3 regions of the Ruminococcus bovis genome follow, and region 2 is predicted to be linked to each of the others. Evidence: riboswitches for the same ligand, from Rfam matches in the RefSeq annotation. Region 2 holds a riboswitch; each other region holds the start of a gene.
What was found. Region 2 has a riboswitch for thiamine pyrophosphate ahead of thiS (sulfur carrier protein ThiS). Riboswitches for the same ligand answer to the same signal wherever they lie in the genome.
Positions count from the first base shown of each region.

Region 1: linked by a shared signal. The riboswitch ahead of thiM (hydroxyethylthiazole kinase) and the one ahead of thiS (sulfur carrier protein ThiS) in region 2 are both predicted to bind thiamine pyrophosphate.
Region 3: linked by a shared signal. The riboswitch ahead of thiT (energy-coupled thiamine transporter ThiT) and the one ahead of thiS (sulfur carrier protein ThiS) in region 2 are both predicted to bind thiamine pyrophosphate.

Region 1 covers NZ_CP039381.1:1,710,795-1,719,042, forward strand. The annotation lists gene E5Z56_RS08020 (chloride channel protein) at 1-60, opposite strand, end outside; gene E5Z56_RS08025 (hypothetical protein) at 257-472, shown strand; gene E5Z56_RS08030 (exonuclease SbcCD subunit D) at 576-1,709, shown strand; gene E5Z56_RS08035 (AAA family ATPase) at 1,709-4,471, shown strand; gene E5Z56_RS11785 (Ig-like domain-containing protein) at 4,605-5,966, shown strand; TPP riboswitch at 6,057-6,165, shown strand; gene thiM (hydroxyethylthiazole kinase) at 6,237-7,058, shown strand; gene thiE (thiamine phosphate synthase) at 7,045-7,689, shown strand; gene E5Z56_RS08055 (HAD family hydrolase) at 7,682-8,248, shown strand, end outside.
Region 2 covers NZ_CP039381.1:2,409,126-2,417,373, forward strand. The annotation lists gene E5Z56_RS11410 (PASTA domain-containing protein) at 1-231, opposite strand, end outside; gene E5Z56_RS11415 (thiamine phosphate synthase) at 501-1,094, opposite strand; gene thiH (2-iminoacetate synthase ThiH) at 1,087-2,340, opposite strand; gene E5Z56_RS11425 (thiazole synthase) at 2,354-3,124, opposite strand; gene thiS (sulfur carrier protein ThiS) at 3,179-3,373, opposite strand; TPP riboswitch at 3,432-3,536, opposite strand; tRNA gene E5Z56_RS11435 (tRNA-Ala) at 3,684-3,759, opposite strand; gene ybaK (Cys-tRNA(Pro) deacylase) at 3,798-4,283, opposite strand; gene E5Z56_RS11445 (hypothetical protein) at 4,294-4,998, opposite strand; gene E5Z56_RS11450 (thiamine diphosphokinase) at 5,008-5,631, opposite strand; gene rsgA (ribosome small subunit-dependent GTPase A) at 5,628-6,515, opposite strand; gene pknB (Stk1 family PASTA domain-containing Ser/Thr kinase) at 6,528-8,248, opposite strand, start outside.
Region 3 covers NZ_CP039381.1:1,080,285-1,088,532, reverse strand. The annotation lists gene E5Z56_RS05085 (LCP family protein) at 1-1,044, shown strand, start outside; gene lepA (translation elongation factor 4) at 1,146-2,957, shown strand; gene thiT (energy-coupled thiamine transporter ThiT) at 3,039-3,623, opposite strand; TPP riboswitch at 3,675-3,780, opposite strand; gene E5Z56_RS05070 (ImmA/IrrE family metallo-endopeptidase) at 4,520-5,218, opposite strand; gene mgtE (magnesium transporter) at 5,827-7,215, opposite strand; gene E5Z56_RS05060 (aldo/keto reductase) at 7,841-8,248, opposite strand, start outside.

The DNA of each region.
Region 1 (8,248 bases), 700 kb from region 2:
ACCACTAAATCCACAAAATAAGTAGTACAGAAAATTATTAGCTATTGTGTGCTTTTTCATTCCATCTCCTCCAAACTAACTATAAAATAATTATACTATAAAACTATATATAAAATCAATATTTTTGTGCAAAAAGTATATAATTTTATTTATTCTTATTTAAATTATCAATGTGAAAGATAAGTCCCATTTTTGGTACAGTGAATGTGGTATTATATTAATATGAATTTATATAGGTTAGAAAGAGTGAATTGCTATGGTTGGTTCTGATAAAAATTTTTGTCATGTTATTATAGTTTGTATGGAACGATATACAGAAGAGTTGATGTGTGAACTAGCAGATGGTTTGTTATCTTCTGAAAAAAGAATAAATGAAATATTAGATTTAGTTAATCAAAATCTAGATGAACAAGAAATGATGAAGGCATTAAAAGAAATAAGATACAGAGATAATATACCTTATGAACATTAATAATTTTAATATAATTTATAAAAAGTATTGCAAATCACAACACTTTTCGGTAAACAAATGATACAATGATTATAAAGTGAAAATTATTTAAAGGAGAAGTTCTATGAAAATAATGCACCTAAGCGACTTACATATTGGTAAGAAAGTAAATGAATATTCAATGCTACAAGACCAAATATATATCCTAAAAGAAATTTTACAGATAATAGATGATGAAAAGGTAGAAACTGTCATTATTGCAGGTGATGTATATGATAGGTCACTACCACCTAATGAGGCATTAGAACTTTTTGATGAATTCTTATATCAGTTATCTTCTAGAAATGTAAATGTATTTGTTATTAGTGGCAACCACGACAGTCCTGAACGCATATCATATGGTGGCAGAATGATGACGGAAAATAAAATTTTTCTTTCACCTGTTTATGATGGCAATGTTAAGCCTATTACATTAAATGATGATTATGGAGAAGTTAACTTTTATCTATTGCCATTTGTTAGACCGGCTGATATTAGAAGATATTTCCCTGATGAAAATATTGAAAATTATACCGATGCAGTAAAAGTTGCAATTGACAATATGAATGTAGATTTTAATGAGAGAAATATCCTTGTTACTCATCAGTTTGTTACAGGTGCTGAACTTTCTGAGTCTGAGGATATTATAGTAGGTGGTACTGATAATGTTAGTGGTGAAGTGTTTGATGGCTTTGACTATGTGGCACTTGGTCATATCCACAGAGAACAAACTGTAGGCAAAGATAACATTAGATATTGTGGTACACCACTAAAGTATTCTTTCTCAGAGGCTAAGCATATTAAGTCAGTTACTATCCTTGATTTTAATGATAAGGGAAATATAGAGTATTCCAAAATCCCACTAACACCATTTAGAGATATGAGAGAAATTCGTGGTACTTATTATGAACTAACTCTAAAAAGTAATTATGAAAATACAAACACAGATGACTACCTACATATCACTTTAACTGATGAAGAGGATATTCCTGATGCAATCGGTAAGCTAAGGTCTATTTATCCCAATATTATGAAACTTGATTATGATAACTTACGCACAAGAGGTAGTGGTACTGTTGATGCTATAGAAAATATTGAAAGTAAAAGTCCCTTTGAACTTTTTGCCGATCTTTTTAAGCAACAGAATAATCAAGATATGAGTAAAGAACAAGAAGAAATTATGAGAAACTTAATTGATAAGATTTGGGAGGAAAACTAATGCGACCATTAAGTATTACAATATCAGCCTTTGAGTCCTATGCAGATACAGTTACTATTGATATGGAAAGTCTAGGCAAAAGTGGACTTTACCTAATTACAGGTGACACAGGTGCAGGTAAAACCACAATCTTTGATGCTATTCATTTTGCACTTTATGGAGATGCCAGTACTGATGGTCGTGAAAACAAAACCCTAAGGTCAAAGTATGCCGATCCTGAAACCAAAACAGAGGTTCAACTGAAATTTGAATATGGTGGTAAGGTTTATCAGATTAAGAGAAACCCTGAGTATTTGCGACCTAAGAAAAGGGGAGATGGCTTTGTAAAAGAACCTACTAATGCTGAGCTTGTTTATCCCGATGGTAGTGTGGTTTCTTCCAAAAATGCAGTTGATACCAAGATAAAAGAAATTATCGGTTTAGATAAAAATCAGTTTTCACAGATTGTTATGTTGGCACAAGGTGAATTCAAAAAGTTACTTACTTCCGGTACAACTGAAAAGCAGAAGATTTTTAGACATATTTTCAAAACAGAAAAGTATGAAACTTTACAAAGAGCCTTATCTGCTGAAAAAAGCATTGTGGACAGTAAATTGAAACAAGAAAGGTTAAGTGTACAGCAGTATATTGACGGTACAATTTGTGAAGAAACAGAGGACAATATTGCCTTAATTGAAAGGGCAAAAAGTGTAGTTCCCAATATAGAAGAGATTGAGAACTTTTTAACTAACCTTATTTCTAATGATGAAAAAGAATTGAAATCATTAGAAGAAAAGAAAGAGAAATTAGAAAGTCAAAAGACTTTTCTGGATAAAAGTATAGAAAATTATAATTCTTATGTAGAATTATCTCATAAGATTAAAACTAATTCCGAAAACTTGGTTAATCTAAATAATAGTTTGAAAAGTTCAAAGGATGAACTACAAGAAAAGAACAAAGAAAAGCGATGGACTGAACTGGGACAAGAGATTGGCAAAATCCAAAATACTTTGCCTAAGTATAAGGAACTTGACTCTCTAAGCAGTCAGTTACAGAATAAAAGTATTGAGAAAAAGAGAAATGAAAATTCTGTAAAAGAATTATCAGGTAAAGCTGAAAGCCTTTCTCTAGAGGTTGAAAAGAATTCTAAAGAACTTGAAACAATTGGTAATGTTCAAGTTGAGATAGAGAAAATTTCTAACCAAATGGAAAGCATTAAGGAAAAAGGTAATACACTTAGAGGTATAGAAGTGGAAATTAAAAACCTCCAAAAACTTCAAAGCTCATACCTTACTGTCAAAACTGATTTTGAAAAGAAGTTGCAAGTTGCCAACGGTTACAAAGATGAATATGACAATTTAAGTATAGCCTATCTTAATGACCAAGCCGGTGTTTTGGCTGATAGTTTGGAAGAAAATAAGCCTTGTCCTGTATGTGGTTCAACAGTCCATCCTCATAAAGCAGTTAAGTTGCCTAATGCACCAACTAAAGAAATGGTTGAGTCAGCAAAGAACAATTATGATAGGTATCAAAAAGTTGTTGATGCTGAAAGACAAAATGTTTTTAGCAAACATGGTGAATTAAAGGAAAAGGCAAATGCCCTTGAAACAAAGGTTCAAGAAATATTAGGTGATTACAAGTTGCTTGATGCCCTTGAAATTATCAAGAAACAGGTTTCTAATTTAGCAGATAATTATGTTAAGTTAGACAAAACCTTAAAAGCATTACAAATAAAGAGTAACAGAAAGCAGGAACTTGAAAGAATTATTCCTGAAAAGAATAATGAAATCAATGAACTGAATAAGCGAATCACTGTAGTAAAGATGGCAGTAGTGTCTTGTGAAACAGCTATTACTTCTTATGAAAAGCAGTATAATTCTTTAAAAGAAGAATTACAGTTTGGTAGTGAAAGTGAAGCAGTTAAGAAGATTAACAGTATTAATGCAGTTGTCAGTGCTGAAAAATCCGATTATAATTCTGTATTAGAAAAATATAATCAGTATGAAAAAATGATTTCAGCAACCGATGCATCAATCAAAGCATTAAAAGGTCAGCTTGAAAAGATAGATAAAGTACAAGATATAGACAAGGTGAAAGTAAAGAGAGATGAAACTGAAAAGGCTATCGGTGATTTATCTAATGAAACTAAAGCCATTAACTACAGATATTCTGCTAACACAAATGTTTTGGCTAATATAAAGAGAGAAAATGAAAATCTTATCAAAGCCGAAAGAGAATTTAAGCTGATTTCACCACTTGCAAGTACTGCCAATGGTGGTATTGGTGTTAACAAGATGGAGCTTGAAACATTTGTACAGTTAAATTACTTTGACCGAATTCTTGCTAAAGCAAATAAACGATTAATGGAAATGACAAGTGGTCAGTATGAGTTAGTTCGTCAGACAGAGTCAAGTGATGGCAGAACAAAATTCGGACTTGACCTTAATGTATATGACCATCATTGTGGTGGAGAGAGAGCAATTAGTTCACTTTCAGGTGGTGAGTCCTTTAAGGCAGCACTTTCATTGGCTTTGGGACTTTCTGATGAAATTCAGTCCTCAGCAGGTGGTATCAAGATAGACACAATGTTTGTTGATGAAGGCTTTGGTTCACTTGATGATGAATCATTAAGACAAGCAATGAATGTACTTATTAAACTTTCCGGTAGTAACCGACTTGTAGGTATTATCTCCCATGTAACAGAACTAAAGGATAGAATTGATAAACAGATTGTTGTTACCAAAACCCCTAATAAAGGTAGTAAAATTGAAATTATTTGTTAAATTATATATATATATATATATACTAGTTGACTTTTTTAATGTGCATATGGTAATATTTAGATGAAATATATATTATTTTTATCAGTTTTTAAAATAATATATTAAATATGCTAAATATTAAGGAGGCAAAGGTATGAAAAAATTATGTTCATTGTTTCTTGTTGTGTTACTTGCTTTCGGTATGCAATCAGTAGTATTTGCAACAGAAACAGAAAATCAATCAAAGCCATATACACAGAGTCAAGAATTTTGTGATGCTATTAATAATTACATAATTAGTCTTGGTATTGGTGCTGATTATGGTTTTACTTTTGACAGAGATGGCAAGTATGTAAACCTATTTACTGTTGATTACATTAACAGTGAAAATTCAGAAGTAAAGGTTTATGATGAAAATGCCGATTATGTTCTTTTCAACATAAAAGGTAAAAACCAAAGTAGCAAAACTATTCTTTTAGGTGATTATAGTTTCACTACCGAGTATTATTTCCATCATACTAACAAAACCGGTTATTGCCTTTATAAAGATGGCAAAATCTATAGCATAAGTGATGCAGTAGATAAGGGTATGATTGATGTAACAACTCTTGTTGAGAAGTTACCTAACTCAACTAAGGTTGATACAAGTGGTCTTTCTTATTCAAAAGAATTTTGTGATGCAGTAAATAAATATATTGATGATAGTGGTTTAACATCATATTATTTTCCAAGTGGTGAAGTAGGCTTTAATGTAAGTGATATTCATTACGGCAATACTGTAACTATTTATAATGAAACTGCTGAATATATTGTTTTTGGCATTGACGGTGTAATGGATGCTGAGTCAAAAGAACTTATCGGTAATTATGAATTTAATCATAATAATATGTATAGTGCTTACAATCCTTGTGGTTACTGTGTTTATAAGGATGGCAAAGTTTATTCAATTAAATCTGCAGTAGATAGCAAGATTATTGATGTTGAAACTTTAGCAAAAGCTATTCCAAACACAACTAAAATTGAAGAACCAACTAAACCACAACCAACTAAGCCTGTAGTAAAGACACCTAAGATTTCTGCTACAAAAGTTACTCTAAAGTCTGCTCAAACCAGAACTTTAAAGGTTACTAACGGAACAGTAAAGACTTGGTCAACTTCTAGCAAAAAGATTGCTACTGTGTCAAAGGGAAAGGTTGTTGCACTAACTAAAGGTAGAGTAAGAATTACTGCAACACTTACAAATGGTAAGAAACTTTATTGTTATGTAACAGTTACTACTTCTCCTAAGTTAAGCAGAACTACTTTGAACTTGAAGAAAGGCAAAACTGCTACAGTAAAATTAACCGGTAAAGTTGCAAATATAAACAATAAGTATTACAACACTAAGGTTGCAAAGATTGTTTCAAAGGCTAATGCAACTTCTATCAAAGTTAAAGCACTAAAGAAAGGCACAACTACTCTAAAGATTAGAGTTAACGGTGTAAATGTGCTAAGACTAAAAGTTAAAGTAAAGTAAAATTTTAAGTGATTTATAGAAACATACCTTAATTAGTATTAGGGTATGTTTCTTTATTTTACAGTTGACAAAATTCTACATTTAGTAGTATATTAGTAGATAGGGAGTTTGCAAATTAGCAATCTGAGAGGAAGTTGACAACTTCGACCTAGTACCTGATTTGGATAATGCCAGCGTAGGGAAATAATTGACTTATTTGACGGGTATGCCTTTGGTGTACCCGTTTTTGTATGTAAAATATTTTAATTTATATGTTTGGAGGTAACAATTATGCTAGGTAATTGCCTTGATAATGTTAGAAAAAGTGTTCCACTTGTACACAACATTACTAACTATGTAACAGTAAATGATGTTGCAAATGTACTTCTTGCTTGTGGTGGCAGTCCCATTATGTCTGATGAACCTGATGATGTAGCAGATATTACATCAATCTGTGGTGGTCTAAATATTAATATCGGCACACTTAATAAGCGTTCAATTGAGGGTATGTTTATTGCCGGTAAAAAGGCTAATGAGCTTAACCACAAGGTTCTTCTTGATCCTGTAGGTGCAGGTGCATCTGCACTTCGTACAAATACTGCAGTTAAGCTAATGGAAGAAATTAAGTTTGATGTTGTTCGTGGTAACATTTCAGAAATCAAAACTTTAGCTTTAGGCAGTGGTACAACTAAGGGTGTTGATGCTGATGTGGCAGATACTGTTACAGAAGATAACCTTGATTCATCAGTTAAGTTTGTAAAGAATTTTGCGAAGAGTATCAACTCAGTAGTAGCAATTACAGGTGCTATTGACCTTGTTAGTGACGGTGAAAAGTGCTATGTAATCCGTAACGGTGAGGCTGATATGAGCAAAATCACAGGTACAGGCTGTCAGCTTTCAGGTATGACAACTGCATTTATTGTAGCTAATCCTGACAATGTACTTGAAGCAGTAGCTTCAGCAGTTTGTACAATGGGTCTTGCCGGTGAAATTGCAAAAACAAGAATGGTTCAGGGTGACGGTAACTCAACATACCGTAACAGAATTATTGATGCTATCTATAATATGGATGGTGAAACATTAAATAAGGGAGCAAAGTATGAATTGCGATAAGAAAGATTTACTTCTATATGCAGTAACCGATAGATATTGGTTAAATGGTGAAACTCTTTATAGCCAAGTAGAAAAGGCTATTAAAGGTGGAGCAACATTTGTTCAGCTTAGAGAAAAGAACCTTGATGAAAGTTCATTCCTAGAAGAAGCAAAGGAAATTCAGAAACTTTGTAAAGAATACAATGTACCATTTGTAATTAATGACAATGTAGAAATAGCAAAGGAAATTAATGCTGATGGTGTCCATGTTGGTCAAAGTGATATGGAAGCACAGAATGTAAGAGAAATTCTAGGGGATGACAAAATCATCGGTGTATCAGCTCAAACAGTAGAACAAGCACTACTTGCTGAAAAGCATGGTGCTGACTACCTAGGTGTTGGTGCAGTTTTCAAAACAGGTTCAAAGGATGACGCTGAAGAAGTTTCTCATGATGAACTTGAAAGAATTTGTAAAGCAGTTTCAATTCCTGTAATTGCAATCGGTGGCATTACTCATGATAATGTAAAAGAACTTGCCGGTAGAGGTATAGTGGGTATTGCAGTTATTAGTGCGATTTTCGGTCAAAAAGATATTGAAAATGCTACAAAAGAATTAAAAGCAGAAACCTTAAAAACAGTAAACAATGATTAAGGGAGCAATATTTGATGTAGATGGCACTATACTGAATTCTATGGGTATATGGAATGATGTAGGTGCAATCTACCTTAGAAAAAAGAACAAGATTCCAAAGGAAGGTTTAGGGGAGATACTTTACTCTATGAGTTTAACTGAGGGAGCAAAGTATATGATAGACAATTACTACCTTGATAATTCTGTAGAAGAAATAATCGAAGGTGTACTTTCTATAATAAATGACTTTTATCTTCATGAAGTACAAACTAAGAATGGAGTAGTTAATTTACTTAAATTTCTTAGAAAGAATAATATCAAAATGATTGTTGCCACTTCAAGTGACTATAATCAGATTGATAAAGCCTTTAAAAGGCTGAAGATTCGTAATTTCTTCACAGATATTCTAACTTGTGAAACAGTAGGAAAAAGTAAGTCTTATCCTGATATTTACCTAAAATGTGCAGAAATTTTAGGTACAAAACCGGAAGAAACTTTGGTATTTGAAGATGCATTATTTGCCATCAAAACGGCAGAAAAAGCCAACTTCAAAGTGGTAGGAGTATATGATCCTGCTGAA
Region 2 (8,248 bases):
GATTGGTAGGAATTCTCTGATAATAACTTTCTTCTTTTCTTCTTTATCATAACCTAGGTAACGGGTACTTTCACCATTTGTGTCGATACCTCTACCAACAATATATCTATCTTTTAAAACAGTATGAAAACCTAGGAAAGGTTCTGGCTGAGTTTCTGTATTATTAAAGCCGCAATCAGGACAGATTTGTTCATCGCCTATTTCTTTCATACAGCCCATACATAGTGCCATACTTCTCACTCCTTTTAGTTATTTTTACACTATTATCTTAGTTTAATGCTTAAAACATTATATCATAGTAAAGGTACATATTCAAGAAAATTTATTACCTTTTGATGTTACAGTTTTGTTAACTAATAGGTGATTTTTTCTTTTCTCTGTCAAATTTTGTATTATTTATTATTATATACATATAGCTTATTTATAGAACTTTTAATAATAAAAATAAAATCCACTAATAGGTTGTATCTTTCCTACTAATGGATTTATTATATAATTTATTATTCTGTAAAAGAATTTAGATATTCTTGTGGATTAGTACAATTCATTGCACTGCTCATTATACAACCACCACTTGCACCGGCATTTCTAATCTTTGAAAAGTTTTCCGGTGAGATACCACCTATTGCATATACAGGGATTGAAACACTTCTGCAAACTTCTTTTAGAAAATCAAGTCCTCTACCCGGCAAACCTTTCTTGCAATCAGTATCAAAAATATGACCTGCTGTAATATAGGTACAACCAAGTTTCCGGGCTTTTACTGCATCTTCTACCGAATGACAAGATGCACCTAAAATTTTGTACTGTGATTTTTCTTTATCAGTAAGTGTTGCAAGAATATGCAAAGGTAAATGCAAAGCATCATGATTTAGCTTTTCTGCAACTTTAGGAAAATTATGCAAGATACATTGAGTATTATATTTATTGCAAATTTCAATTACCTTTTTAGCTAAATCTTCATAGTCACTTTCCGGCAAATGTTTTTCTCTAAGTACAATTGCCTTAGGTTTTGCTTTTGCTAATTTTTCTATGCGTAATAAGTAATCTTCTTCACAGATTGAACTGTTGGTAATAACAATAATATCAGACATATAGGTAATCATTTAGAACAGGTTGCAAGCCTTCAACTGTAATTTCATCATACATTTTCTTTAGGCTACGGTTATCATTAATTTCAAACTGTTCATCACCTTGTTCTTCTTCTGTTTCTTTACCACTATACTTACTTTCGTGATCACCGATACCGGTAGATACACCGGCAGAAACTTTTGTTGCTGCAATCTTTACAATACCGTTTCTAAATTCTGCACTTTCTCTTGAAGAAACTGTAATACCTACATATGGTAAGAAAATACGATATGCACATAGAATTTGGCAAAGTTGAGTTTCGTGTACATCAAGTGGATTAATCTTTTCATTATTGATAATCGGTCTTAGTCTTGGACAAGACAAGGACATTTCTGCATGAGGGTACTTTCTCTGTAAATAATACACATGAAGTGCACTTGCTAAAGCATCTTTTCTAAAATCTGATAAGCCTAAAAGTGCTGAAAAAGCAACACCTCTCATACCACCTCTTAATGCTCTTTCTTGAGCATCAAAACGGTATGGCCATACTCTCTTATGACCTAGTAGGTGAAGTGTTTCGTATTTATCGGTATCATAAGTTTCTTGGAATACTGTTACATAGTCAGCACCACATTTGTGAAGATACTCATATTCATCAGTATTTACAGGGTAAATCTCAAGTCCTACCATACGGAAATACTTTCGTGCTAATTTACAAGCCTCACCAATATACTCTACATTGCTTTGACCTCTGCTTTCACCGGTAAGAATTAAAATTTCTTCCATACCACTATCGGCAATAACTTTCATTTCTTTTTCAATTTGTTCCATTGAAAGTTTCATACGGTTAATATGGTTGTAACAGTTAAAGCCACAATAGACACAATAGTTTTCGCAATAATTTGCTATGTATAACGGTGTAAACATATATACAGTATTGCCAAAATGCTTACTTGTTTCTACTCTTGCTCTTTGAGCCATTTGTTCTAGGAATGGTTCTGCTGCCGGTGATAAAAGTGCCTTAAAGTCCTCTATAGAACAAGTTTCATGTTCAAGTGCTTTTCGTACATCTTTTGCAGTATATTTTGAATAGTCATATGAATTCATATGGTCCATTACATTCTTACAAACATCAGACTCAATAACTTCCATACCCGGCATATATTCCATATGATTTTTACGGTATGATGGGTCATTCTCCAGTCTATGTTTCTTCTCAAGTGCTTTTGGTGACAAAAACTCTGAGTCAATTAAAAATTCATTTTCCATTAGTAGTCACCTCTTAGTTACGCAAGAAACCTGTTAATGGGTCTGAAGAAGATGCACCACGAGTCAGAACTCTGCCTAATCCTGATAGATATGCCTTTCTACCGGCTTCAATAGCATTCTTAAATGCTGATGCCATTAATGGTAAATCACCGGCAGTAGCTAAAGCTGTATTTGCCATAATTGCAGATGCACCCATTTCCATTGCTTCACAAGCCTGAGAAGGTTTACCGATACCGGCATCTACAATAATAGGTAAATCAATTTCATCAATTAGAATTTGAATAAAGTCTTTAGTAGCTAAGCCTTTATTTGAACCGATTGGTGAAGCTAAAGGCATAATTGATGCTGCACCGGCATTAACTAAATCACGAGCAACATTTAGGTCAGGATACATATAAGGCATTACAACAAAACCCTCTTTTGCCAGAATTTCTGTAGCCTTAATAGTTTCTTGGTTATCAGGAAGTAGGTACTTACTATCTCTCATAATTTCAATCTTTACAAAGTTACCACAACCAAGTTCTCTGGCTAGTCTTGCAATTCTTACTGCTTCATCAGCATTTCTTGCACCACTTGTATTAGGTAGTAATGTAACACCCTTTGGAATATAATCAAGTATATTTTCTTGTTCCTTAGTATTTGCTCTACGAACTGCAAGTGTAATAATTTCAGCACCGGCATCCTTAATAGCTGAGTCAATAAGTTTCATAGAATACTTACCTGAACCTAAAATAAATCTTGAGTTAAATTCATGACCACCAATGATAAGTTTATCATTTTCCATTATAATTTCCTTCTTTCAATGTATATCAAGTTTGTTTTATTTTTCTTAAAAAAATTAACCTCCACCCATAAAGCTAACAACTTCTACTACATCACCGTCTTTTAGTACAGTTTCATCATAATCAGCCTTTGAGATAATCACTTCATTACATTCAACTGCAATAGTCTTTGGGTTATAATTTGCAATTTCAAGATACTGTGAAACAGTTTTTCCTGACATATCAACTTCTTTACCGTTAATTGTTACCACTTTTACACCTCCTACAAGTAAAAAAAGAAGCTACCCTATGTTTGGGTAACTTCTCAAAATACATTAATCAATATATCCCTACGTTGGCATTATCCAAATCAGGTATTGGTCGAAGATTATATCTTCCTCTCAGCCTGTAACACAAGCTCCCATAATTTTACTTTAATAATATTATACTCTTATTTATTATTATTTTCAATAGTATATAATTTTATTTTACTTTTTACGCCGTTTTTTCGCCGTTTTCTTTTAAAGAAATAAAAAAACACCCATAGGTTAGCTAAAAGTGGCTTACCTATGGGCTTTTCTTTGGTGGAGATGAAGGGGCTCGAACCCTCGACTCCCACAATGCCATTGTGGTACTCTCCCAGCTGAGCTACATCCCCATTCGATAAGATAATTCTATCACAAGGTAATGAAAAAATCAAGAATTATCTTTTATAATATCTGCTACTTCAACAGGAATTACCTTTTGTAATGAAGATAGTGGCAACTCAACCTGGTTACCTACCCTACCTGCTGAAAAGTAGATAGTATCATAGTCATTGGCAGTTTTATGGATAAAAGTTTTAAACTGCTTTTTCATACCGATTGGTGAACAACCACCATGGATATATCCTGTTAGTGGTAAAAGTTCTTTTTGGTGAATCATCTCTATTGACTTTTCTTTTGCAACTTTGGCAGCTTTCTTTAAATCAAGTTCTTTATTTGCCGGTACAACAAATACATAATGTTCTTTACTTTTACCAACAGTTACAAGTGTTTTAAAAACCTTGCCTACTTCTTGATTAAGAGCATTTGCTACTTCTTCTGCGTTAAGTTTTGTATTATCATAAGCATAGTGAGAATACTCAATTTTCTTTTGGTCAAGAATTCTCATTACATTAGTTTTTTCTTGTTTCTTTGCCATAATATCACCACTAATTTTTGCTCATCATATTATAAGATGTTTTTACTGCGTCTTCAGAAATATCACAAAACAGCTCATACACATTTACATTGCTGAGAACTTTATCAAGAACAGTTAATAAACTTGACATTTTCTGTTTATCATTAATGCAAAGTGTTTGTGGCAGGAACTTTCCTATAGCTTTCTTGGTAGTTATTTTATTGATAACATTTTCTTTGCCTTGGTTAATACAACAAATACCCTTTAGTGGCACTAAAATATTTTTATTTATATCGTGTTTACCTGAAAAAGGTGTACCACAAGCATATATCTTATTATCAATTATTCTGATAACCGGTTTGTCGTCATTTATCATAACGGCTCTGTCACCAAAATATTTCATCCACAAAGCACAATGGGTAGACTTTCCTGTACCACTATTTGCAGTAAAAAGATAGGCTTCATTATCAACAGATATTGCTGATGAATGAAGAAGTATTCCGTCATAATCTAAGATTGCTTCATAAAATAACATTCCATAAATTACATACTCAGCAAGTGACCTTGATATATGAGGAAAAGAAAGGATATAGTTATCTATCCTTTCTTCTGTAACATTAAGAGTTATGTCTGGTTTTAAATTTTGATTTTTTGCTAAATATTTTTCAGAACGAGTAATTGTCTGTTTATATTTTGGTTCATAATAAACATTTAAACCACACATATTATATAGCATAAAAACCTCTTATTTATAATAAGTTAATAGGATTGCTCTGCCTCTGTTGATTGTGATTTCAGCTTCATCATCAACAAAAACATTGCTAATGCCACGAGATACATTATATGTTAAAGTCTTGTTGTTTAACATATATTCTGCACCTTTATATGTAACATTTACACTTTCACAACCATAAGGGAACACTGAGAAAATAAGGCCTTTCTTGTTGTTCATTTCGTATGAACCTTCCTTTAGGATACGAATTTCCTCACCGTTGTTTCTTGCAATACCGTTATAGTTATATTCTGAGAGAAATGCCAGAGTTGCAATATTTGCAAATGTATGGTCAGTTCTACCACCGATTGAACCTAATAGTAAGAAGTCCTTATAGCCTCTACGGATACATTCCATAACACAATGTTCTGTATCAGTATCATCCTTATGGGTATTTAGCTTAACAACTTCTGTGTTCTGTGGTAGTTCTTCCTTTAGTGAATCAAAGTCACCGATAATTAGGTTTGGAGTCAGACCTGCTTTCTTTGCAAAAGAATAACCTGAGTCAGCACAAACAATAAAGTCATCGTTTGTACATAGGCTTTTGATTTCTTCTACATTTGTATCCGGTGAACCGGAAATAATTACACATCTCATTTTCTTCTCTCCCATTCTTTAATGTCTTTTATTTCATTATACATATCAACATAGCTATTGTGTCGTGACTTTTGAATTTTGCCTTCTTCTACCATTTGTAGAATAGCACAACCCTTTTCACAAGTATGGCTACATGAAGTAAACTTACACTGACCGATATAATCTTCAAATTCAGGAAACATATATTGAAGTTGGGTTTTGTCTTGAATATTAAACTTTTCAAGTTGCATAGTTGAAAACCCGGGTGTGTCACAAACATAACCACCATTGAATTTCAGTAATTCAACAGTTCTTGTTGTATGACGACCTCTGCCAAGTTTATCACTAACTTCTCCGGTCTTCAGCTGAAAATCAGGAAAAAGCTTATTAAGTAAAGTTGACTTACCAACACCACTGTTGCCAATAAAGGCAGTGATTTTGTTAGGTAAAAGTGAATATATTTCATCTACACCTTCCCCTGTAACGGAAGAATAAAGTATAGTCTTGATGCCTGTACTGTTATAGATATTATATATTTCTTCACCACTTTTTATGTCAGACTTTGAGATTACAATAACCGGTTCAATATTGTTATATACAGCAGTTGCAGTCATCTTGTCAATAACTGTATAGTTTGGTGCAGGAGAAACTGTACTGCAAACTATAACCAATGTATCAATATTTGCCATTGGTGGTCGTACAATAGAGTTCTTTCGCTTATGTATTTCTTCAACTGTAGGATAACCACTTTCAGGTATAGAGATTGTAACTAAATCTCCAACTACAGGAGTTTTGCTTGTCTTACGAAAAGAACCTCTTGCCTTACATTCATATGTATTGTCAGTGGTTTCTACATAATAGAAACCACTGATTGCTTTTATAATTCTACCCTCTACACTATTCATTAAAAAACACCTTTAATATGCCGGAGCAGTAGTAGGTTGTGGTTCTTGAGTTGGCTCTGTGTAATAGTTTGTTGTATCTTGTGGAACTGTTGTTATATCCTGAGTAGGTGCAACAGTTGTATCTTCCTGAGTAGTAGGAGGTGCAGTAGTTGTAGTTGTTGCTACTACATAGTCGTGATATGTTGGAGTTGCCTTCTTATTTTGGAAGTCAATTGTATATTCCTGATATAGCTGACCGTTTAGATATACCTTAACCTTTGAGTCGGTTTCTGTACCTGTTAAAGTAAAGCTATATGTCTTTAGTTCTGATGGAATAACATTTGTTGTTGTAAATACATTGCCATCAAATACAACCTGTAGTGAAACACTGTTTGTTTCATCCTTTGGCAACTGAACATCAATCTGAATAGACTGAGCATCCTTTTTACCGCCTGATAGAACAAGTTTTACTGTATAACCTTTCTTTACAGTACCACCCTGTAAAGGATTTTGTCTAATAACTGTATCTTTTTCTTCATAACTGTTTTCGTCATATTCGTATTCTACATACAGACCTTTATTTTCAAGAATTTCCTTAGCTTCAGAAATATCTTTACCTGTTACATCAGGAATTTTAACTTTCTTTTCAGCAGGTCCTTTTGAAACATAAAGATATACTGATGAACCGATAGTTGTTTTCTGTCCCGGATTTGGGAATTCTGATGATACATAGTCAACATTAACATCATCACTCTGTACATAAACAATCTCAGGTACAAGGTTTCTTGACTCTAGTTCTTTAATAGCATCTTCCTCTGTTGTATTTAGAAGATGAGGAACTGTTACATCAGAATTTTTACCGTTTACAGTTAGCTGAATAGTTGAACCTTTCTTAACTTTCTTTGAATCTGCTTCTGGTTGCTGAGAAAGGATAACACCTTCCTTTTTAGTTGAGTCATATTCAAAGTCCAGCTGGAAAACAAAGTTCTCTTTATTATCTCCTTGCTTAACATCAAGGATTGTTTTGCCAACATAGTTTGGAACATCTGTATCTGCGTTAGTGTTTGAGAATGAAGAAGTTACAAAGTAAATGCCAAAACCGATTAGACAAACTACAAATGATGCTACAATACCAAGAATTGCAGACTTTTTCTTTGATCTGACTTTCTTTTCAGGTTCTTCACTATCAAAATCTTCCGGAACAAACTTTTTGGAATCTTTGTTATCATCAATTTTCTTTTCTTCAAAGATTCTCTTTGTTTCATCCTTTTTCTTAGCTTCTCTTTTCTTTTCAGCAGGTTTTGGTTCTATTGGCTTTGGAAGACTGTAACCAAATACAATGCTTGGATTTAATCTGAAACGGTCAATATCATTAAGCATTGCTTGAGCTGACTCATATCTATCCTTAGGGTCTTTCTGCATAGCATGAAGAGTGATTTCTTCTAGACCTTGTGGAATGTCGGGATTAATCTCTCTTGGTAGCTTTGGAGTAGACTGAAGTTGCATAATAGCAACAGAAACTGCATTATCAGCTACAAAAGGAAGCTTACCTGTTAGCATTTCATACATCATAACACCAACAGAATAAATATCTGTTTTACCGTCAGTGTTGCCACCCTTGGCTTGTTCAGGTGCTATGTAGTGAACAGAACCGATTGCTTGTTCTGTCATTGTTCTTGTAGCAGAATTAAAGTTACGGGCAATACCAAAGTCAGTTACTTTAATAGTACCGTCTTGAAGTAGCATAATGTTCT
Region 3 (8,248 bases), 1.1 Mb from region 2:
GAAGTTGTAAACAAAACTTACAAAAATGCAAAGCTAGATTCTCATACTACAGACCTACCAAAGAAAACAGATAAATTCACTTTTAAAATCAGCAATTCCGATATGTCAGGTAAATTATACTTAAACTACACATTTGACAGTAAAACCGGTTGGCACAACGGTAAGTTCGATACAACAGGTCTTGACATTAAGAGAGGCAAAACTACTACTGTAAAGGTTGATGGTGTTAAGTGCTACACTAACCCTGCAGTTAAAAATATTATTCTGCTAGGTACTGATGCACCTGACAATGGCACCAGCCGTTCAGACTCAATGATTCTTGTATCTATTGACAGCAACAACAAGGAAATTAAGTTCAGCTCATTTATGCGTGACACTTATGTTGATATTGACGGCTACAACAAAGATAAACTAAACGCAGCATTTGCCTATGGTGGTCCAAAGTTAGCAGTAAAAACTATTGAAAAGAACTATGGTATCAAAATTGATAACTACATTTCAGTAGGCTTTAGCAAGTTTAAAGATATTGTAGATGCCCTTGGTGGTGTTGATGTTCAGCTTGATCAGGATGAATGTGGTTACATTAACTGGCAGTTAAACAAGAACGGTCAAGCCGGTACTTATGGCGAAGTACAGGTTAAGGACGGTTCACAGAAATTAAACGGTCAACAGGCACTTTGGTTCTGTCGTGACAGAGGTTCAGAACAATTCTCAGGTTCAGACTTTACAAGAACATCTCGTCAAAGAAGAATGTTAATGGGACTTGTTGAGTCATACAAAGATTCTTCAGTTAAGGAAATTAAGGACATTACAAACAAGCTAAAGAAATATATTCTAACTGATTTAAGCAAGAATGATTTAAACTGGCTAATTAAGTACAGCTACAAATTCTTCACCTACAAAACCAGTGATAAGTGTTATCCGGAAGAAACCTCAGGTTGGACAGATGGAACAACTGATGCAGGTGCATGGATTATCCAAATGAACAGTTGGAAAGACACAAGAAAAGATATTTCTCACTACATTTACACAGATTTAAAATAAAATCTAAAGAAGTTGCCTGACACCTTGTCGGGCAATTTTTTATATGTTATAATAATATGGATAATAAATAAAAAGGAAAGTTTTAATATAAAGGTGATTATATGTCATTTCCACAAGACAAAATTAGAAATTTCAGCATAATTGCTCATATCGACCATGGTAAATCCACACTTGCCGACCGTATTCTTGAACAGACAGAATCAGTTGCAAAGAGAGAAATGGAAGACCAAATTCTGGACGATATGGACCTTGAAAGAGAAAGAGGTATCACCATTAAGGCTCACGCAGTAACACTACTGTACAAAGCAGATGATGGTGAAACTTATCAGTTTAACTTAATTGATACTCCCGGTCATGTTGACTTTAACTATGAAGTATCTCGTTCACTTGCAGCTTGTGAAGGTGCTGTGCTTGTTGTTGATGCCAGTCAAGGTATTGAGGCTCAAACCCTTGCTAACACATATCTTGCAGTTGACGGTGGTCTTGAGATTGTACCGGTTGTTAACAAAATCGACCTACCAAGTGCCGATCCGGACAGAGTAATTAAAGAAATCGAAGATGTTATCGGTATTCCGGCAGAAGGTTGTCCTTGTGTATCAGCAAAGACAGGACTTAACATTCACGATGTTATGGAAAGAATTGTCAGTGATGTACCTGCTCCAACAGGTGACTACAACGACCCACTAAGAGCATTAATCTTCGATAGTTACTACGATAGCTACAAGGGCGTTATTATTTATGTTAGAGTTAAAGACGGTCAAATTCATCCCGGTGATCAATTTAAATTAATGGCAACAGGCAGTACATTCCAAGTTGTTGAATGTGGTTATATGAGAGCAACTTCTCTTGAACAGAGAGATGGTCTATATGCCGGTGAAGTTGGTTATATTGCAGCATCTATCAAAAGCCTACAGGATGCCCAAGTTGGTGATACAGTTACTCTTGTATCCAATCCGGCAGAAGAACCACTACCGGGCTACAGAGCAGCACAGTCAATGGTATTCTGTGGTATTTATCCGGCTGACGGTGCAAAGTACGGCGACTTACGAGATGCACTTGAAAAATTAAAGCTAAATGATGCATCACTAACATTTGACGCAGAAACTTCTGTTGCTTTGGGCTTTGGTTTTAGATGTGGTTTCTTAGGTCTGCTTCATATGGAAATTATCCAAGAAAGACTTGAAAGAGAATACAACCTTGACCTTATTACAACTGCACCATCAGTTAGTTACAGAATTACAAAAACCGATGGTACTGTTGAAATGATTAGTAACCCTACCAACTACCCTGACCCTGCACTTATTGCAAAGGCTGAAGAACCTATGACTGATGCTCATATTTATGCACCATCAGAATATGTAGGTAACATTATGGAGCTTTGTCAGGATAGACGAGGTATCTTTGTTGGTATGGATTACATTGACTCAGACAGAGTTGATATTCACTATGAAATGCCACTTGCTGAAATTATTTATGATTTCTTCGACACACTAAAAAGCAGAACAAGAGGCTATGCATCCTTTGACTATGAACTAAAGGATTACAGAGAAAGTCAGCTTGTTAAACTTGACATTATGCTAAACGGTGAAGTAATTGACGCACTATCATTTATTATTCACGCAGATAAAGCATATGGCAGAGCAAGAAAAATGGCAGAAAAACTAAAGGAAAAAATTCCAAGACAGTTGTTTGAAGTGCCAATTCAGGCTTGTATCGGTGGCAAGATTATTGCCAGAGAAACTGTTAAGGCTATGCGTAAAGATGTTCTTGCTAAGTGTTACGGTGGTGACATTACTCGTAAAAAGAAACTACTTGAAAAGCAAAAAGAAGGTAAGAAGAGAATGCGTCAGCTTGGTTCTGTTGAAGTTCCACAAGAGGCATTTATGGCAGTTCTTAAACTTGATTCAGACTAATTTACAACATTATATAAAGCTAAAAGCCTAGGGTTTTATTCCCTAGGCTTTTTGCTGTAATAGTAGATATATGTTAAATACTTATGCTCTCTTTAATACGCTGACTGTGTCTTTTCTAAAGTCAAGAAAAAGTGCAACAAGTACACCAACAACAATTGTTACGATAGTTTCAGGTATCATATATGTTGCGTTGTATGTTACTGAATATAGCCAAGCAGGTTGTCCCTCAGGTGCCCAAATATACCATACTGCCCAACCTGAAATAAAGTGACAGATATATCTTAATGCACAAGCAAGAAATGAACCTAAAGCAATTTCAAGTGGTTGGTTGTGGAATTTATCTCTAAAAATACCGGCAAAACCTATTACACCAAAAGCTACAAGGTAGTCAAACATAATAATTAATATAACTGCTAAAGCCGATGTACCGTAAGAAAGGTTGTTTGCTCCAAGTACCATTTGTACAAGTCCATAAACAACACCGGTAAGTACTCCCCACTTCCACTTATAACGGTAAGCAATCAGTACTAGTGGCAACATACTGCAAAGTGTTACACTGCCACCAAAAGGTAAGTTCGCAAACTTAATCATACTTAACACAGTAGCAAGTGCAATCATAATAGCACTTTCACACAATCTTAAGATAGTCTTTTTTCTCATTTCCATTATTGTTCCTCCCAAAATAAAAAAGCACTATGCAGACGCACAGTGCCATAAAAATCCTATCTTAAAGCTCCCTACGCCGGCATTATCCGAATCAGGTTAAGGGTCTAAGGCACACACCTTACTCTCAGCCACTTTTGTAGCTCCCCTGTTTGATTTGCAACTATAATATCATTAAAAATAATATTTGTCAAATACTTTTTGTAAAAATATTTAGAAACACAAAAAGGAACATACCTTGTTGGGTATGTTCCTTATGTCCTTCCAAATTAAAATTAAAATTTTATCCGTAAGTATTACATCTTAGTAAGCCACCTATATTTATCACATATGTGACAATGGAATTATAATAAAAGTTAAAATAAAAATTCTTAATTAATTTTTCGTATTAATTAAATTATTTAATTTGTTTGTGTAGATACTTTGAACAATTAAGTTCAATTTTTTAAATATTCAATTGTAATTTACTTGATAAAATTAGGCTTTTTTACCGAACAAAGCCACCATATCAAGGTTTTCAATGTCGGGAATTGGTTGTTTCTTCTTAACATTATCGTTATTTGATTTGCTAATTGTTGGTTTGCTAGATCTATTCATATATAATACAATCCCAACACATGTAGCTAAAAGTAAAGTCATTAAAACCAAAACTACGGCAAGAACTATAATCCCATGGTACATCGGTAATACCTCCTTGTAATACACTGTACGCTTATATAATAACACTCTAGAATGTTTATATCTTGTTTACTATTTCTTTTCTTCTTTAATTAAATAATACCACATAAATATAAAATGTCAATGGTTTTTTTGAAAAAAGTTAAAAATTTTTATATCAAATTCACTAAAGGCTTATAATAGTAAATTTATTCATAGTAAATCTATATTTTGTTCATAAACTAAGCCTTGCAATGGTAGTTCTTCAATGCCATAAGCAGTTGCAACAAGTTTTCATAACCACAGAACTGATATTCAGTCAGCTTACCCATCTTCTGTAATCTTATAGCCAAAATCTCCTTAGTTACACCAAACATATCAGCCATTGCGTTAAACTTTATAAAGTTTCCTTTATCCACAACAGGATTGATAACATTCAACTTATCAACACCATAAACCTTGTTAAAAACTAAGTTGATAGTTTCCTTTGGCATCAATATTTCTAATGCTAAAGTAGAAGTGATACCTTCAACAATATCATCACTTGGTGCATCTCTCAAAGTGATAGACTTTTTACGGTACTTTTCACCATACAAGTCACTATTAATACGGTTAAGAATTAAGAAAGAAATTCCACACATTGTTACAAAGTTTCTGTGACCACTACTGCCCTTTAGCAACTGTTTATTCATATAAACAGTCTTGTTGTTAAGGGTTACTTCCCTTTCACCTATTTCGTCTTTCACATTACACAAAGCAACTTTGCCCAGAACTTCTTTATCGTTAAAGTCAACATACTGAATCTTAATACCCAACATATTTGCTACATTCTCAGGACTAACCTTAAAGACTTCATTACTGCTAATGTTATAAACATTCATATACTGCTGTACAATACTATATGCAATTGTTTCTATATTCTTCTCTGTTAAATAAGCCATAATAATCTCCTTTACAATTTTACTATATAATAAGTTAATTAATTTCTATATTTTTCTAGCTTGGTTATAGTATAGTTCACCACTTTGTTATTACTGTTAGTAACAGTTGAATTATAAATGTGTTTTGTGTGAAAAGAAAAAACACATTACAAAAGGCAAAACACCGAACCTAATGTTCGGTGTTTTTGACTTAATGAAAAAAATGAGGGGTTTTTCAATGTTTTATTTGAGGAGATAAAACAATGTATCTAAAGCTCTGTATCTCTTTAGTACGCTTATAGTATATAAAGTCAATATGTTTTTCATTTTACAAATAATTGAAATATACTTGTAATTTATGTGAAAAGTATTAGAAAAACTATCTGTAAAAATAACAAAGCACTGAGCTTGTGGATAACTCAGTGCTTTGTGTCTTTCATTAAAAATGAGGGGTACAATGTAAATCTTATTGATTACATTGAGGAGGGTAGAACAATATACTGAAATGGTTGCGGCTCCATTTCTTTAGTACGGTTATAGTATAACCCTACAATTTGTTTTTACTGTTATAATAATTTGAAATATATCTGTCAGTTATGTGAAAACTATGAGAAAATTTCATTATTCATCTATGCTAACTTAAAAATATCAATTAAGAATATCCACACCATACCATAGTAAGTTACTACTGCAACAAGGTCATTTATTGTTGTAATCAGTGGACCTGAGGCTACTGCAGGGTCAACCTTAATCTTGCTAAAGAACATAGGAACTAATGTACCTACCAAACTTGAAATAACCATTGAGGCTAAAAGTGAAAATCCAACACAACCGGATACTAAGAAAGAATATCCAAATGTATTACCTTTAAACAAGAAAATATACAATCCTACAAAAATAAATGACATAGTTCCAAGTAAAAGACCATTAGAAAAACCTACTCTTACTTCCTTAAACATCAGCTTAACTTTGTCAGATGCTTTTAAGTTTTCATCCATAAGTACACGAATTGTAACAGCCAGTGACTGTGTACCTACATTACCTGCCATATCAAGGATTAGTGACTGAAAACATATTACAATAGGAATAACTGCAACAACTGTTTCAAACATACCTACAACTGAAGAAACACCCATTCCTAAGAATAACAAGATTATTAACCAAGGCAATCTTTTCTTTGTACTTTGCAAAGTTGTTTCGTTTAAATCTTCTTCAGCAGTCAAACCACCTAGCTTTGCATAATCTTCACCAAGTTCTTCATCAACAACTTCAACAATATCATGGGCAGTAATTACACCTAAGATATGTTTGTTGTCATCAAGTACAGGGATTGAGTCTTCTGCATAGTCCTTTAGTTGTTCAATACAATCAACTATTTTTTCATTGGCCTTTACATATGGGTAGGACTTTATAATCAGTTCATCAAGGGACTGATATTCCCTTGCAACAATCAAGTCCTTTAAGTCGATAGCACCGTAGAAACTGTCATTATCATCAACAACATAAATAGTATTAATGTTGTCATTTTCTCCTGCTTGAGTAATTAGCTGATGGGTAGCCTCTTTAATAGTAAGATTTTTGTTTACAACAATATAGTTAGTTGTCATCTCACTACCGATTTCATCATCTTCATATGACAAAATCATACTAACATCTTGTTTTGCATCATTGTCAAGTAAAGCAACAATTCTCTTTCTGTCAGTATCACTTAACTTCTCCAGAATATCAACAGCATCATCTGAGTCCATTTCTGAAATCAAGTTAGCTACTTTATCGGAATTAATTTCCTTGATATATTCTTCTGAGTCCTCAATATAAGAGAATATCTCAGCCACCATTTCAACACCCAACACAGGGTATAGTGACTTTCTTTCTTCCGATGTCATTTTCTCAAATGCATCGGCAATATCACCCATATGGTAATCGGAAATTTTTTCTATTAGTTCTTCCTTAGGAAGATTACTTCTAAAAATCTTTAGTACTTCATCAGAATACATTGGCTTAGTTACTTTATTCATTATTATTACCTCCTACTACCTAAAAATAGGCATAAAAATACCACCACTATCCATAGCAGTTTCACAAATTATCGTTGCGTAGTATTAGGATAAATACGGTGGTACAGAATAATATTAAATTAAAGTAAACTATCGAAATCAACAGACAGTGCTACAACTTTAACTTCCATATCACCATAAACAATACACCCACCAAAACTATCACAACTGTCCATTAACTTCACCTCCAATATTTTCTTATATCAATTTAGCACCAAAAGTGCATAAAGTCAAGAAGTCACAATACTTTTAACTTAATTTTTACCTAAATTTATCCTACCAAATAACCTCCTTACACAGCAAAGCACCGAGCCTTGTGGATAGCTCGGTGCTTTGTTTTCATTAAAATGAGGGGTACAATGTAAATCTTTTTGTGGATTAACATTGAGGAGGGTAGAACAATGTACTGAAATGGTTGCGGCTCCATTTCTTTAGTACGCCTATATTATATACCCAAAAATCAGTTTTGTTGTTATAGAAAACTGAAAGGTTTTTGTTGGTTGTGTGAAAATTCACTTTGTTTTTCACCTTTTAGTTATCTATTATGTACATTCTAATTATAAATGTACATAAATTCACAATAAAATTATTGGTGTACTTTTAGGTTGTGAATCATTTTAATAAAGTCAGGGTTAGTGTGGTCAACAATTTCACTATGACCTAAATCCAACTTACCGATTTCATTCATATCTTCATTTGAAAGTTCAAAGTCAAATACATCAAAGTTCTGTTCCATTCTTTCCTTATGAGTAGACTTAGGAATAACTACAACACCTCTTTGGATATTCCAACGAAGAGCAACCTGTGCAGGAGTTTTGCCATACTTTTCGCCGATAGCACTTAGAACAGGATGAGTAAAGATACCGTGATTACCTTCGGCAAAAGGACCCCAAGCCTCAGGAGTAACACCATATTCTTTCATAACCTTTAGTGCATTTTCTTGTTGGAAGAATGGATGTAGCTCAACCTGATTTACTGCCGGTTTAACAGAAAC